DNA from 3 places in the Comamonas sp. 26 genome. Region 1 is predicted to be linked to each of the others. Evidence: riboswitches for the same ligand, from Rfam matches in the RefSeq annotation. Region 1 holds a riboswitch; each other region holds the start of a gene.

Region 1 (4,069 bases):
CGGCACGTTCTCGCGCGGATTCTCGGATTCGCCAGCGGCCACGCCGACCAGCTCCGTGCCCTGGAAGGAATAGGCCACGATCATGGCTACGCCCACAAAGGTGGCGAAATTGCCCACAAACGGCGCATCGCCCGTAGTCCAGTTCTCAAAACCTGGCACATGACCGTTGCTGATAATGCCGAACAGAATCAGCACGCCGGTGATCAGAAAAGCCACGACGGCCACCACCTTGATCAGCGCAAACCAGTACTCGGCTTCGGCAAAACCTCGGGCTGAAAAAGCATTCAGGCCCACCATCAGCAGCAGAAATATTCCGCTCCAGATAATGCCCGGCACATCGGGCAACCAATAGGCCATCACCAGTTGTGACGCCACCAGATCGACCGCCACCACCACGGCCCAGCTGAACCAGAAGTTCCAGCCCAGCGCAAAACCAAAGCCGCGATCCACATAGCGCGATGCGTAGGTCGAGAAAGAACCTGCCACCGGCATGAACGCGGCCAGCTCGCCCAGGCTGGTCATGATGTAGTACACCATGATGCCGATGAGCAAATAAGTCAGCACCGCGCCGCCAGGGCCGACCTGCGAAATAGCCGAGCCAGAGGCCACGAACAGACCTGTGCCGATGGCTCCGCCAATGGCAATCATGCTCAGGTGGCGCTGCTTGAGCACCCGGTGCAACTGGGGTTTCGCGTTGTCACTGCTGCCAGTCGCCAGCGCGGTATGCGCGGGTTGCTGGCTTGAGTTGGGTTGGGACATAAATGTCTTGTTGTATTGGTTTGCGCCCATCTGCACAAAACACCCAACCATCCCGCAGGCGTTGCGGCAAGCAACGCAAAAAAGCGACCAATGCGATCGCAGACAACAAGGACACAGGAACGAAGCCATGAAGCAGAACGCCGAGGCCGGTAAGGCCCGTTGCATCCTGTATCGGCAGCTACCCCAGTCGGGCGCTTCAGTGGCAAAGCGGTGATATCGCTAGGCCAGTTGACAGGCAAAGATGTCATTTTGCCCAAAACCTTCAACGGCCATACCCGGCTGCGCCAATGCAGGGGCTGACTCTGGGGCTGCTCAAACCCACTTGACAGCTTTTTACGCTATGAAATTGGAAGCTTCTTGCGCTTACCTTTAGGCCACTTACGCATTATTCGGCTTCAAGACTCCTCAATAACAGGCGCAAGCCGCTATCTATTTTTCAGAAACTTGAACGCCAGCAAAGCCAGTAACTCTAGAAAACCCGTATACCCAACCACCCGACTTTTACCTACATTCGCCATCAGGCTCTCAGCCTAGTGGTGCCGAGAGAGACTGCAGCGAAAACTTTCGTATGCAGCGCCGAAGGAGCAACCGCCCCGGAAACTCTCAGGCAAAAGGATCGGCATCACTGCTTTAACACTCTGAAGAATGTCCAGACGTCATCGTCCGCCGGGCATACCGAAGGAGCAAGCGAATATCGCCCCTGGCGCTGCTTCGTGAATCTCTCAGGTCCAGAACAGAGGGGGCGTCCGCTGCGTATGTTGCGCACGGGCTCCACCCTTGACGTTTCTGGAACCTGAATCATGAAGACAATCGCCGTTATCGGTGGTGGTATCACGGGCGTGACCACCGCCTACGCCCTGGCGCGCCGCGGTTTTTCCGTCACCCTTTTCGAAAAGCAGCGCTACGCCGCCATGGAAACCTCGTTCGCCAATGGCGGACAACTATCGGCCTCCAATGCCGAGGTCTGGAACCACTGGTCCACCATTCTCAAGGGCCTCAAGTGGATGCTCAAAAGCGATGCGCCGCTGCTACTCAACCCCAAGCCCAGCTGGCACAAAATTTCGTGGTTCTGCGAATTTCTGGCTGCCATTCCCCACTACGAGAAAAACACCGCAGAGACCGCCCGCCTCGCCATTGCGGCGCGCGAGCATCTGTTTGACTGGGCCGTGCGTGAAGGCATTGATTTCGACCTGAAGAAAGAAGGCATTCTTCACATCTACCGCAATCAGGCGGGCTTTGAGCATGCGGGCCGGGTGTCCAAACTGCTGGCCCAAGGCGGGCTGGAGCGCCGCGCCGTGACGCCGCAGGAGATGCGTGCCATCGAGCCCACCTTGTCCGGCAGCTACTACGGCGGCTATTACACCGAGAGCGATTCCACCGGCGATATTCACAAGTTCACCAGCGGTCTGGCCGCTGCCTGCTCACGCCTGGGCGTGCGCTGCCTGTACGAGCAGGAAATTCTGTCCGTCAACGCCCATGGCAAGCAAGCCAGCGTAACGGCCCGCCAAGGGCAGGAAACCAGCACAGCAAACTTTGACGGCATCGTCGTCTGCGCAGGCACGGCCAGTCGCACGCTGGCATCGCAGCTGGGTGACCGGGTCAACATCTACCCCGTCAAAGGCTACTCCATCACCATCAATCTGCTCGATGAAGTCAGCCGCTCGGCAGCGCCCATCGTCAGCCTGCTCGACGATGAAACCAAGCTGGTCACCAGCCGCTTGGGCGACGACCGCTTCCGCGTGGCGGGCACGGCAGAGTTCAATGGCTATAACAAGGACATCCGCGCCGACCGGATCAGACCGCTGATTGAATGGGTGCAGCAATGCTTCCCTGGCGTCAGCACCCGCAGCGTCGTGCCATGGGCGGGACTGCGCCCCATGATGCCGGACATGCTGCCCCGCGTGGGTCGCGGCAGCAAGCCCTGCGTTTTCTACAACACCGGCCACGGCCACCTGGGCTGGACGCTGTCCGCCATCACGGCCGACATGGTTGGCGATATCGTTCAGCAGTCTCTGGGCAGCACAGCAACGACACCAAGGCCCGCTTCCATGACGCCAGCAAGAGCCTGATTCACACCACTCATTGTTGACAACCCATAAAGCCATACCAGACCTTTGCCTGCAAGGTCTGGTGCTCCGCTGATCCGCTATTGATTAAAGAGCTGCCTGCGCTTACTCACTGACTACTTTATTCACTATTCAATACAGAAGTGGCAAAAAACATGCGCGGGCAGCTCTCAAATTCAGAGCTGCAAACAGATCAAAACCAGTCCCAGCATCATCAGCGCCATGCCCAGTTTTTCCGTCAGCGACAGCTGCTCGCTAAACACGCGGCGCGAGACGAGGTAGCTGAACACCACCTCCACCATGCCCAGCGTGCGCACCGCCGCTGCGCCTTGCATAGCATAGGCGGTAAACCACGCCAGCGATGCCGCCGCGCCCATGCTGCCTGCCAGCAGCGATATACGCCAGGCCTTGAAGATGGGGCGCAGGCCCTGTTCATGGGTCTTCGCAATCCAGACGCCCAAGACCAATGACTGCATGCTCTGTGCTATCAGCACACCCCATGCACCAGACAGCCAGGGCGAGTCCACACCTAGGCGCGCAATCTCTACCGCGCCGCCACGAAAGCCAATCGTGGCCAGGGCAAAACAGGCTCCGCAAATCAGTCCATACATCGATGACTTGCTTGCCCATGCCGATAGCGTAAAAATCTGCCCGCGCGGCGGCAAGGACAGCATGAGCACACCGATAGTGGCCAGCACCATGGCCAGCAGCGCCCAGCGTGTTGGTAGCTCATGCAAGAACATGGCGGCAAACAAGGCCACCTGCAGCACCTCGGTTTTGGACAGCGTGACCGCCACGGCAAAGTTGCGCTCCTTCATGGCCATCAGCAAAGCCGCCGTGGCCGCAACCTGAAACGCCGCTCCCATCGCAATCCAGCCCAGATACACAGCGCTGAACTGCGGCAGCGCCCGTGGCTGATCGCCAAAGCCATACAGCGCCAGCAGATAGACAGCGGCAAACGGCAAGCCGTAGAGAAAGCGCACCAGCGTGGCAGGCATGGTGCCGACCTGCGCCGTCAGCGAGCGCTGGGCCGTGTTGCGCACCGTCTGCGCAGCAGCCGCAAACAGCACCACGATCACCCACACATATTCCGTTCCGATGCCCGACATGACTCGCCTTCTCTATTGTTGCCGCACCAGCATAGCGCCGCCCATTCGCGACTGCTGACGCAATTCATGCAGCCCGCCTGCTTGAGCCAAGGTGACGTGAAATGCGAATGCATACAGGACTGATGGCGACAGCCG
Region 2 (4,069 bases), on a different contig from region 1:
CGCGCTTGTCCACCACCTTGTCGACCACGGCTACCGAAGGCTCAGCCAGGATGGACAGCGAAGGCGCAATGATCTGGAACTTCTCAGGGCCAAATTCCTTGAGCGCCAGATAGGCTTCGTTTTCCCAGGCCAGCAGCACATCGCCCAGACCACGCTGCACAAAGGTCACGGTGGAGCCACGCGCGCCGGTGTCCAGCACGGGCACGTTCTTGTAGAGCTTGGTGATGAAATCCTTGGCCTGCGCATCACCGCCGTACTTGCGCTTGGCAAACTCCCAGGCGGCCAGATAGTTCCAGCGGGCACCGCCCGAGGTCTTGGGGTTGGGCGTAATTACCTGCACGCCGGGCTTGACCAGATCGTCCCAGTCCTTGATGCCCTTGGGGTTGCCCTTTTTCACCAGAAACACAATGGTCGAGCTATAAGGCGCGCTGTTGTGCGGCAGGCGCTTTTGCCAGTCAGCCTTGACATTGCCGTTCTTGACCAGCGCATCAATATCACCGGCCAGCGCCAGCGTGGCGACATCAGCATCAATACCGTCAATGATGGAGCGCGCCTGCTTGCCCGAGCCACCGTGCGACTGCTTGATGGTCACATCCTGGTTCTGCGTGGCCTTCCAGTGCTTGGCAAACGCCTGGTTGTAATTCACATACAGCTCACGAGTCGGGTCATAGGACACGTTGAGCAATTGCACGCCGCTTTGTTGTGCAAAAGCAGGCAATGTGGGCAGAGCGGAGAGGGTCAAGCCAGCAATCAGACCGGCAGCCAGAGGAAACTTGATAAAGTTGCGACGATTTTTCATTGGACTGTGTTCTTGGAGTGAATGGATAACGGGCTTCTTCTCCCCCGTTGCTATGCATTCTTGATCCGCAGTCTTAAAACTCAAACTACTAAGATTTCAGTTTGTTATTACCTAAACATCTGTAATCACACAAGAGGACCCTACACATGGCACGTACCGTTCATTGCATCAAGCTGGATCAGGATGCAGAAGGCCTGGACTTTCCCCCTGCACCCGGCGAACTGGGCAAGCGCATCTATGAAAGCGTGAGCAAGCAGGCCTGGGCCGACTGGCTCAAGCACCAGACCATGCTGATCAATGAAAACCGCCTGAACCTGGCCGACGCGCGCGCCCGCCAGTACCTGTCCCGTCAGATGGAAAATCATTTCTTTGGTGGCGGAGCAGATGCGGCTCAGGGCTACGTGCCTCCAAGCGCTGAGTAAGCTCGCCTGAGTCAGAGACCTCAGATACAAAAGCCCCGTGGCATTGCCCGGGGCTTTTTTGTTGCTGGCTGCGGCCAAAGGCGCCAGATTTGTCACAGTCAGGCATCAAGGAAAACCTGCCTATACCCCAAGCACAGCAAGCGCGAGCAGCTATCAAAATTAACTTTCCATCATCGCCATCGCAGCCGCCAACGAAAAGCCAGACTTCAAATAAAACAAAAAACAGATCATCAAACCCAGGCAACACAGGTACTAACCCGTAAAACACCGCCATAACTGGCTAAAATCGCGCCCATCCTGCGGGAGAGCGGAACCTGCAACGGTTCCCGCCGAAGGCGCAAACTCCCATAATCGCTCAGGCAATAAGTACCGCAGGTGGGTCAGACAAGGCCCGGATATCGCCAACTGGAGAGCAGCCCGCAATCACAAGTTTGCAGGGCTCACCGAAGGGGCAAGCATGTCCACCGCGAAGGTGCACATGCGCAACTCTCAGGTAAAAGGACAGCGGGAGAGGCAAACCAGACACTCCTGTTGATGTGAGTGGCTGGTCTATTTTCAAGTGCCGTCATGCTTCCTTCCGTCTCTTTGCTGGACTCGTTCCAGACCGCCAATTTCACCGTCATGCTGGTCATCTATCTGGTGGCCATCACTGCCGAAGCCATGTCCGGCGCGCTTGCTGCGGGCCGGCGCAATATGGATATCTTTGGCGTCGTCGTCATTGCCTTTGTCACAGCCCTTGGCGGCGGCACCATTCGTGACATGGTGCTGGGCCACTACCCGATTGGCTGGACGCAGCATCCCGAATATGTGTATCTGGTCATCAGCTTCGGCCTGCTGACCACGGTGATTGCACGCCACATGCACAGACTCAAGCAAGTGTTTTTGCTGCTGGACGCCATGGGCCTGATCGCCTTCTCGCTGATCGGCTGCAACACCGCGCTGGAGCTGGGCTACCCCACCATCGTCGTCATCATGGCGGGCATGATTACCGGCATCAGCGGCGGCATTTTGCGTGATGTGCTGTGCAACCAGGTGCCCGTCGTCTTCCGCCGCGAGCTATATGCCAGCGTGTCGCTGGCCGTATGCCTGATGTTCCTGGGCCTGCGTCACCTGGATGTCAGCCCCAATATCAGCACCATCGTCTGTTTTGCCGGTGGCTTGGCCTTTCGTATGGCGGCCATTCGTTTTAAATGGCGTCTTCCTGTCTTCTCCTACCAGCAACGCTGGGAATAAACTTCCCCCCTGAGCCGCTTTGCGGCTTCCCCCTCTCTCTGCGAGAGGGGGACGACAGCCTCGCTGCGAGACGGCTCTTGCTCGCTGTCCCTGATACTTACACCGCACCAGTTTTAAGCATCACGCCTTGTGGATGCGTTTTCCCCTGCCATGTCTGAACCCATCACATGGATGCCTGATGGCACCCCCTACAGCTCTCGTTTTCAGGATCGCTATCGCAGCGAAGATGGCGGCCTCGATCAGGCTACCCATGTCTTTCTGGGCGGCTGCGGCCTGCCTGCTGCATGGGCCAATACGCCGCAATGGCGGATTCTGGAAACCGGTTTTGGCTTTGGCCTGAACTTTCTGGTGACCTGGGCGGCCTGGAAAGCTGACCCGCAGCGCACGCGGCTGCTGCATTTCGTTTCGGTTGAGGCGTTTCCCGTCTCTCGCGAAGACCTGCTGCAGTCCTTGCCTGCAGATGACCAGCTGCGCGCACTGGGCCTGCAACTGGCCGAGCAGTGGTGGGGGCTGCTGCCAGGCGTGCACCGCCTGTCTTTTGAAGAGGGCCAAGTTCTGCTGACGCTGTATATAGGCCCGGCACAGACCATGCTGCGCAAGCAGCAGCTCACGGCAGATAGCGTCTACCTCGATGGCTTTTCGCCCCAGCTCAACCCCGAGCTATGGGATGAAGATGCCATGAAAAACATCGCCCGCCACTGCCGCCGTGGCACGCAGCTGGCGACCTGGTGCGTGGCTGGCAGCGTGCGGCAAGCCCTGAAGACACAGGGCTTTGACGTCAAAAAAGTGCCGGGAACGCCTCCCAAGCGACACAACCTGCAGGCCAGCTACAACCCTGCGTGGGAGCCCCGCCACCGTGCGGATGGGCTGCCTGCGCCCGTCAAACAACCAGGCCACTGCCTGGTGCTGGGTGCGGGGCTGGCCGGTGCAGCCGCCGCAGCCAGTCTGGCAAGGCGGGGCTGGCAAGTCACCGTGCTCGACAGTGCTGCGCAGCCCGCTGCCGGTGCATCGGGTCTGCCTGCAGGGTTGTTCTGCCCCCATGTCTCACCCGATGACAGTGTTTTATCGCGTCTGTCCCGCAGCGGCGTGCGCACCACGCTACAAACTTTGCAGCAACTGAGCGCTGCCCAAAAACTGCAAACGGACGAGGACTGGGCCCATGGCGGCGTGCTGGAGCATGACCTGAACGAGCCCGCCCACCTACCACCGCAATGGCTGAAGACAGGCAGCGCCGAGCACGGCTGGGGCCTGCAGTGGAGCAAGCCCGCTACTGCTCAGCATCTGCAAGCCGCCCGCTTGCCTGATGACAGCCACGCCCTGTGGCACGCGCAGGCGGGCTGGGTCAGGCCTGCGCAACTGGTACGGGCTTTGATGCAATCGACCCTTATTCAGTGGCAGGGCAATACCGATGCCGCCAGGCTGCAGCGCGATGAAGTCAACGGTCAGTGGCAGGTGTTGAACCTGCAGGGCCAGAGCATTGCCCAGGCCGACATGCTGGTTCTGGCGCTGGGCCCGGCCAGCAAAACACTGCTGCAAGCCAGTGGCATGAATGCCGGACTGTGGGAGCTGCAAGCCATACGCGGGCAAGTCAGCGTGGCCGAGCATACGGCACAGA
Region 3 (4,069 bases), on a different contig from region 1:
TTCACCAAGCGCCCTGCTCCGCAGGCCGGTGGCGGAGCAGACGCAGCCGCTGGCGCGCATTGAGAAACGCAGAGTAAAAGCACAGAGTAGTAACGCCAAGCTTCAAGCCAAAATAGCTGCCAGCGCTTTATCCATCAGCGTTGGTAGCTATTTTTTTGAGAGAAAAAGGCGCTTATTGGAACTTGGGCAAGAATACTTTCATGCCTATTTCAAACTTCTCCCGCCCTGCGGCCATCTGCGCCATTACCCTCGCAACCGTGGTGCTTGGTGCCTGCACCACGGTTGCACCGGATAAGCCCGGCAATACGGAGAGCGCGCAAGCCACGGTGAGCCAGCCATCATGGCCAGAATGGACACGCACAGAATGCATTCCTATGGCCCAGCTGGATCAGCAACCCCAGCTGCGCCGCCAGACAAGCCCGATCATCCAGTCCAGCTGGTTTCCCAAAGGGCTTCACACCACCGTCACCTTCTTGCTTGAAGTCACTCCTCAAGGCGAGCTGGGCCGCGTGCTCTGGCAACCCGCCAAGACCGACCCACGCATCGTGAAAACCATTCAGACGTCGCTTACACGCTGGAAGTTCAAGCCCGGCATGCGCCAGGGCCAGCCCGTCACCACCTGCTTCGAGCAGCCTTATGAATTGATCTTTCCGCCCATCAATGAACCGGTGGCGAATACACCTTAGAGCACCTTAATACGTCGTTGCTTCGCCTCAAACGCAAACCTCCGGTTTGCTGGGTAGCGTTAGCCGCTCTTAATCCGAACCTTTCACTCAGATACGGCTGCTTGCAAGTTTGTGCTTGCAGTGCACAAGCCCAGCCTCAACTATTCACTCTGACTGACTTCAGGCCCTGCACTTGATTCGCTTTTCATCTTCAATCGCTGACTATCAGGCATCGCCCCAGAACCGGGACGGGCTCTTTCACAACGTCCATCCGCGCCCAGCCAACGGCCCCAAGCCGGATGCCAGAACGCTGTGGAAATTTCTGTTCAACAAGCCCGCCAACACCGAGCCCGGCAGCGCACTTCCCCTACAAAAACTCAGCCGCGCCGCGCTGGATGCCGCGCCTGAGCGCAGCCTGTACCGCCTAGGTCACTCCACTGTGTTGATCAAGCTGCGCGGCGGCTGGTGGCTGACGGACCCCGTCTTCTCTCTGCGCGCTTCGCCGTTTTCCTTTGCCGGGCCCAAACGTTTTCATGCACCGCCAGTTGCGCTGCATGAACTACCCCCGCTGCATGGCGTCATCCTCTCGCACGATCATTACGACCATCTGGACCGTGCCACCATCCGTGCGCTGGCTCCCAAAGTGGGCGTATTCCTTTGCACGCTTGGCGTGGGTGACCGACTCATGGACTGGGGCGTTCCCGCCGCAAAAGTCCGCCAGCACGACTGGTGGCAGAGCAGCGAAGTCAATGGCCTGCGCATGACCGCCACACCCGCCCAGCACTTTTCAGGCCGTGGGCTTGGCGACGGGAACCGTACGCTGTGGGCATCGTGGGTGATTGAAGATTTGCAGAGCGCATTGCCACTGCGCGTTTTCTTCAGTGGCGATGGCGGCTACTTTGACGGTTTTAAAGAGATAGGCCAGCGCTTTGGCCCCTTTGATCTGACGCTGATGGAAACCGGTGCCTATGACGAGCACTGGCCCTATGTTCACATGCACCCACAGCAAACGCTGCAAGCCCATCAGGACCTGCAGGGCCGCTGGCTGCTGCCGATTCACAACGGCACCTTCAATCTGGCCATGCACGCGTGGTGGGACCCCTTCGAGCAGATTTTGTATCTGGGCCAGCAGCAAGCCATCCCCGTCGCCACACCCATGATGGGCGAGCGTATCGACCTGAACCAGCCCCACGCCTGCAGCCCTTGGTGGCGGGCCTGCATGCCCCAAAACGCATTCACTGCGGCCTCTGTGCCAGAGCTATCGTAAACCCCAGCCTGCCAGAAACTATTCAGGGCTGGTCAGACAGTTCTACTAGAATTGCCACTGTCAGGAGAGAGTGCTCTCAGCTTCACGCTGCAACGCACCGCCGAAGGCGCAGACACCCCACCTGGTGCCCAAACGCTCAGGCAAAAGGACTGACAAGCGCTGCCGCGCTGAATGCAGGCAGCGTTCCTTGCTGGAGAGAGATGCCGCACTACGCAATTGCGCTAGGTGATGGCATCCACCGAAGGAGCAAACCGCCCGACTTCACTGCGGCGGCGAATCTCTCAGGTAAAGCGGACAGCAGGGCAAGCCCGCTAGGCATGGCAGCCGCCGTGCATAGCCACTCATCTTGGTTTGAATGACCGGAGCGCTTGCCTGTGACTGTTGCCGATATTTCTTCCGACCTGCGCACCACGCCGCTGTTTGCCCTGCACCAGAGACTAGGCGCCCGCATGGTGCCGTTTGCCGGTTACTCCATGCCCGTTCAGTACCCTCAGGGACTGATGGCCGAGCATCTCCACACCCGCAAAGCCGCAGGCCTGTTCGATGTTTCGCACATGGGTCAGTTGCTGCTGCGCGGCCCTGACGCAGCGGCTGCGCTTGAATCGCTGATGCCCGTTGACATCATAGGTCTTGGTCTGCACAAGCAACGCTACGGCCTGCTGCTCAACGAGCAAGGCGGCATTCTGGACGACCTGATGTTCGTCAACCGGGGCAACGACCTGTTCCTCATCGTCAACGGTGCCTGCAAGGCGGCCGATATTGCGCATATCCAAAAACACATAGGCCAGCGCTGCAAAGTCCTGCCCCTGCCCGACCGCGGCCTGCTGGCGCTGCAAGGCCCACAAGCCGTAACTGCGCTGGCCCGGCTGATCCCCGGCGTGAGCGATCTGGTCTTCATGACTGGCAATCACTTTGACTGGCAAGGCCACGCGCTCTACATCACGCGCAGCGGCTATACGGGCGAGGACGGTTTTGAAATTTCCGTGCCCAGCGACGCTGCCGAGGCTCTGGCCGAGACATTGCTGGCCCAGCCCGAAGTCGCACCCATTGGTCTGGGCGCGCGCAACTCTTTGCGTCTAGAAGCGGGTCTGTGCCTGTACGGCAACGATATCGACACCACCACAACCCCGGTGGAAGGCGCGCTGAACTGGGCTATCCAGAAGGTACGCCGCACCGGCGGTGAACGCGAAGGCGGCTTTCCCGGCGCGGCCATTGTGCTTGCGCAGCTGCAAAATCCGCAGCAGCTCACGCGCAAGCGTGTGGGGCTTGTGGCCCTTGAGCGCATTCCCGTGCGCGAGCCTGCGGTGCTGGAGAACATGGACGGCCAGCATATCGGCCACATCACCAGCGGCCTGCTCAGCCCCACGCTGAACCAGCCTGTGGCGCTGGCCTATGTGCAGCCCGACTATGCGGCAGTGGATACCGAGATTTTCGCCATGGTGCGCGGCAAGCCCGTGCGCATGAAGGTAGCTGCCACGCCGTTTGTGCCCACCCATTACTACCGCGGCTAAGGCTGCCACCGCAGAACAGTCAGGCCAGTTCGCCAAACAGGTCACAGAACGCCGCTAAAGTGCGCGCTGGACCTTTCTCAAACATCTGATTCCCCGAATCCCCCATCTGGAGCCTTCCATGAGCATCAAGTATTCCAAAGAACACGAATGGATCAACGTCGCTGACACCAATGCCGCCATCGTCGGCATCACCGTCCACGCGCAAGACGCGCTGGGCGATGTGGTGTTTGTGGACCTGCCCGCAGTCGGCTCCACCTTCAAGGCTGGCGATGTCGCTGGCGTGGTTGAGTCCGTCAAGGCCGCCGCTGATGTCTACATGCCCGTGACCGGCGAAATCATCGAAGTCAACGAAGCCCTGCGCGACGACCCCGCACTGGCCAACAGCGACCCGCTGAGCACCGGCTGGTTCTTCAAGGTCAAGATGAGCGATGTGAGCGAGCTCGAAGGTCTGATGGAAGAAACCGCTTACAACGACTTCGCCAAGGACAATTAATTGGCACACGGCCTTCGCAGACGCGAAGGCCGTTTTTTTATGGCAAACGTCCGACACCACTTGCCGGTGCTTGCCAGTCACAGCTTTCGAGAATAGGTCCCTCCCATGCTGATGTCGCCCCCCGCTCCCGTTG

What was found. A riboswitch is a leader RNA that binds a small molecule or an ion and turns the genes downstream of it on or off. The one in region 1 is predicted to bind glycine.
Region 2: it holds a riboswitch for glycine, as region 1 does, so the genes downstream of both, CLU84_RS06185 (trimeric intracellular cation channel family protein) here and CLU84_RS15835 (D-amino acid dehydrogenase) in region 1, are expected to answer to the same signal.
Region 3: it holds a riboswitch for glycine, as region 1 does, so the genes downstream of both, gcvT (glycine cleavage system aminomethyltransferase GcvT) here and CLU84_RS15835 (D-amino acid dehydrogenase) in region 1, are expected to answer to the same signal.

What each region holds. Positions count from the first base shown of each region.
Region 1 covers NZ_PEFL01000002.1:271,879-275,947, forward strand. Annotated here, with positions in the region: gene CLU84_RS15830 (amino acid permease) at 1-759, opposite strand, end outside; glycine riboswitch at 1,290-1,388, shown strand; gene CLU84_RS15835 (D-amino acid dehydrogenase) at 1,560-2,828, shown strand; gene CLU84_RS15840 (DMT family transporter) at 3,002-3,934, opposite strand.
Region 2 covers NZ_PEFL01000001.1:1,352,385-1,356,453, reverse strand. Annotated here, with positions in the region: gene CLU84_RS06195 (sulfate ABC transporter substrate-binding protein) at 1-799, opposite strand, end outside; gene CLU84_RS06190 (oxidative damage protection protein) at 946-1,221, shown strand; glycine riboswitch at 1,512-1,603, shown strand; glycine riboswitch at 1,617-1,736, shown strand; gene CLU84_RS06185 (trimeric intracellular cation channel family protein) at 1,789-2,454, shown strand; gene mnmC (FAD-dependent 5-carboxymethylaminomethyl-2-thiouridine(34) oxidoreductase MnmC) at 2,626-4,069, shown strand, end outside.
Region 3 covers NZ_PEFL01000001.1:2,221,795-2,225,863, forward strand. Annotated here, with positions in the region: gene CLU84_RS10250 (DHA2 family efflux MFS transporter permease subunit) at 1-63, shown strand, start outside; gene CLU84_RS10255 (hypothetical protein) at 201-686, shown strand; gene CLU84_RS10260 (MBL fold metallo-hydrolase) at 859-1,932, shown strand; glycine riboswitch at 1,984-2,094, shown strand; glycine riboswitch at 2,113-2,240, shown strand; gene gcvT (glycine cleavage system aminomethyltransferase GcvT) at 2,307-3,443, shown strand; gene gcvH (glycine cleavage system protein GcvH) at 3,562-3,936, shown strand; gene gcvP (aminomethyl-transferring glycine dehydrogenase) at 4,042-4,069, shown strand, end outside.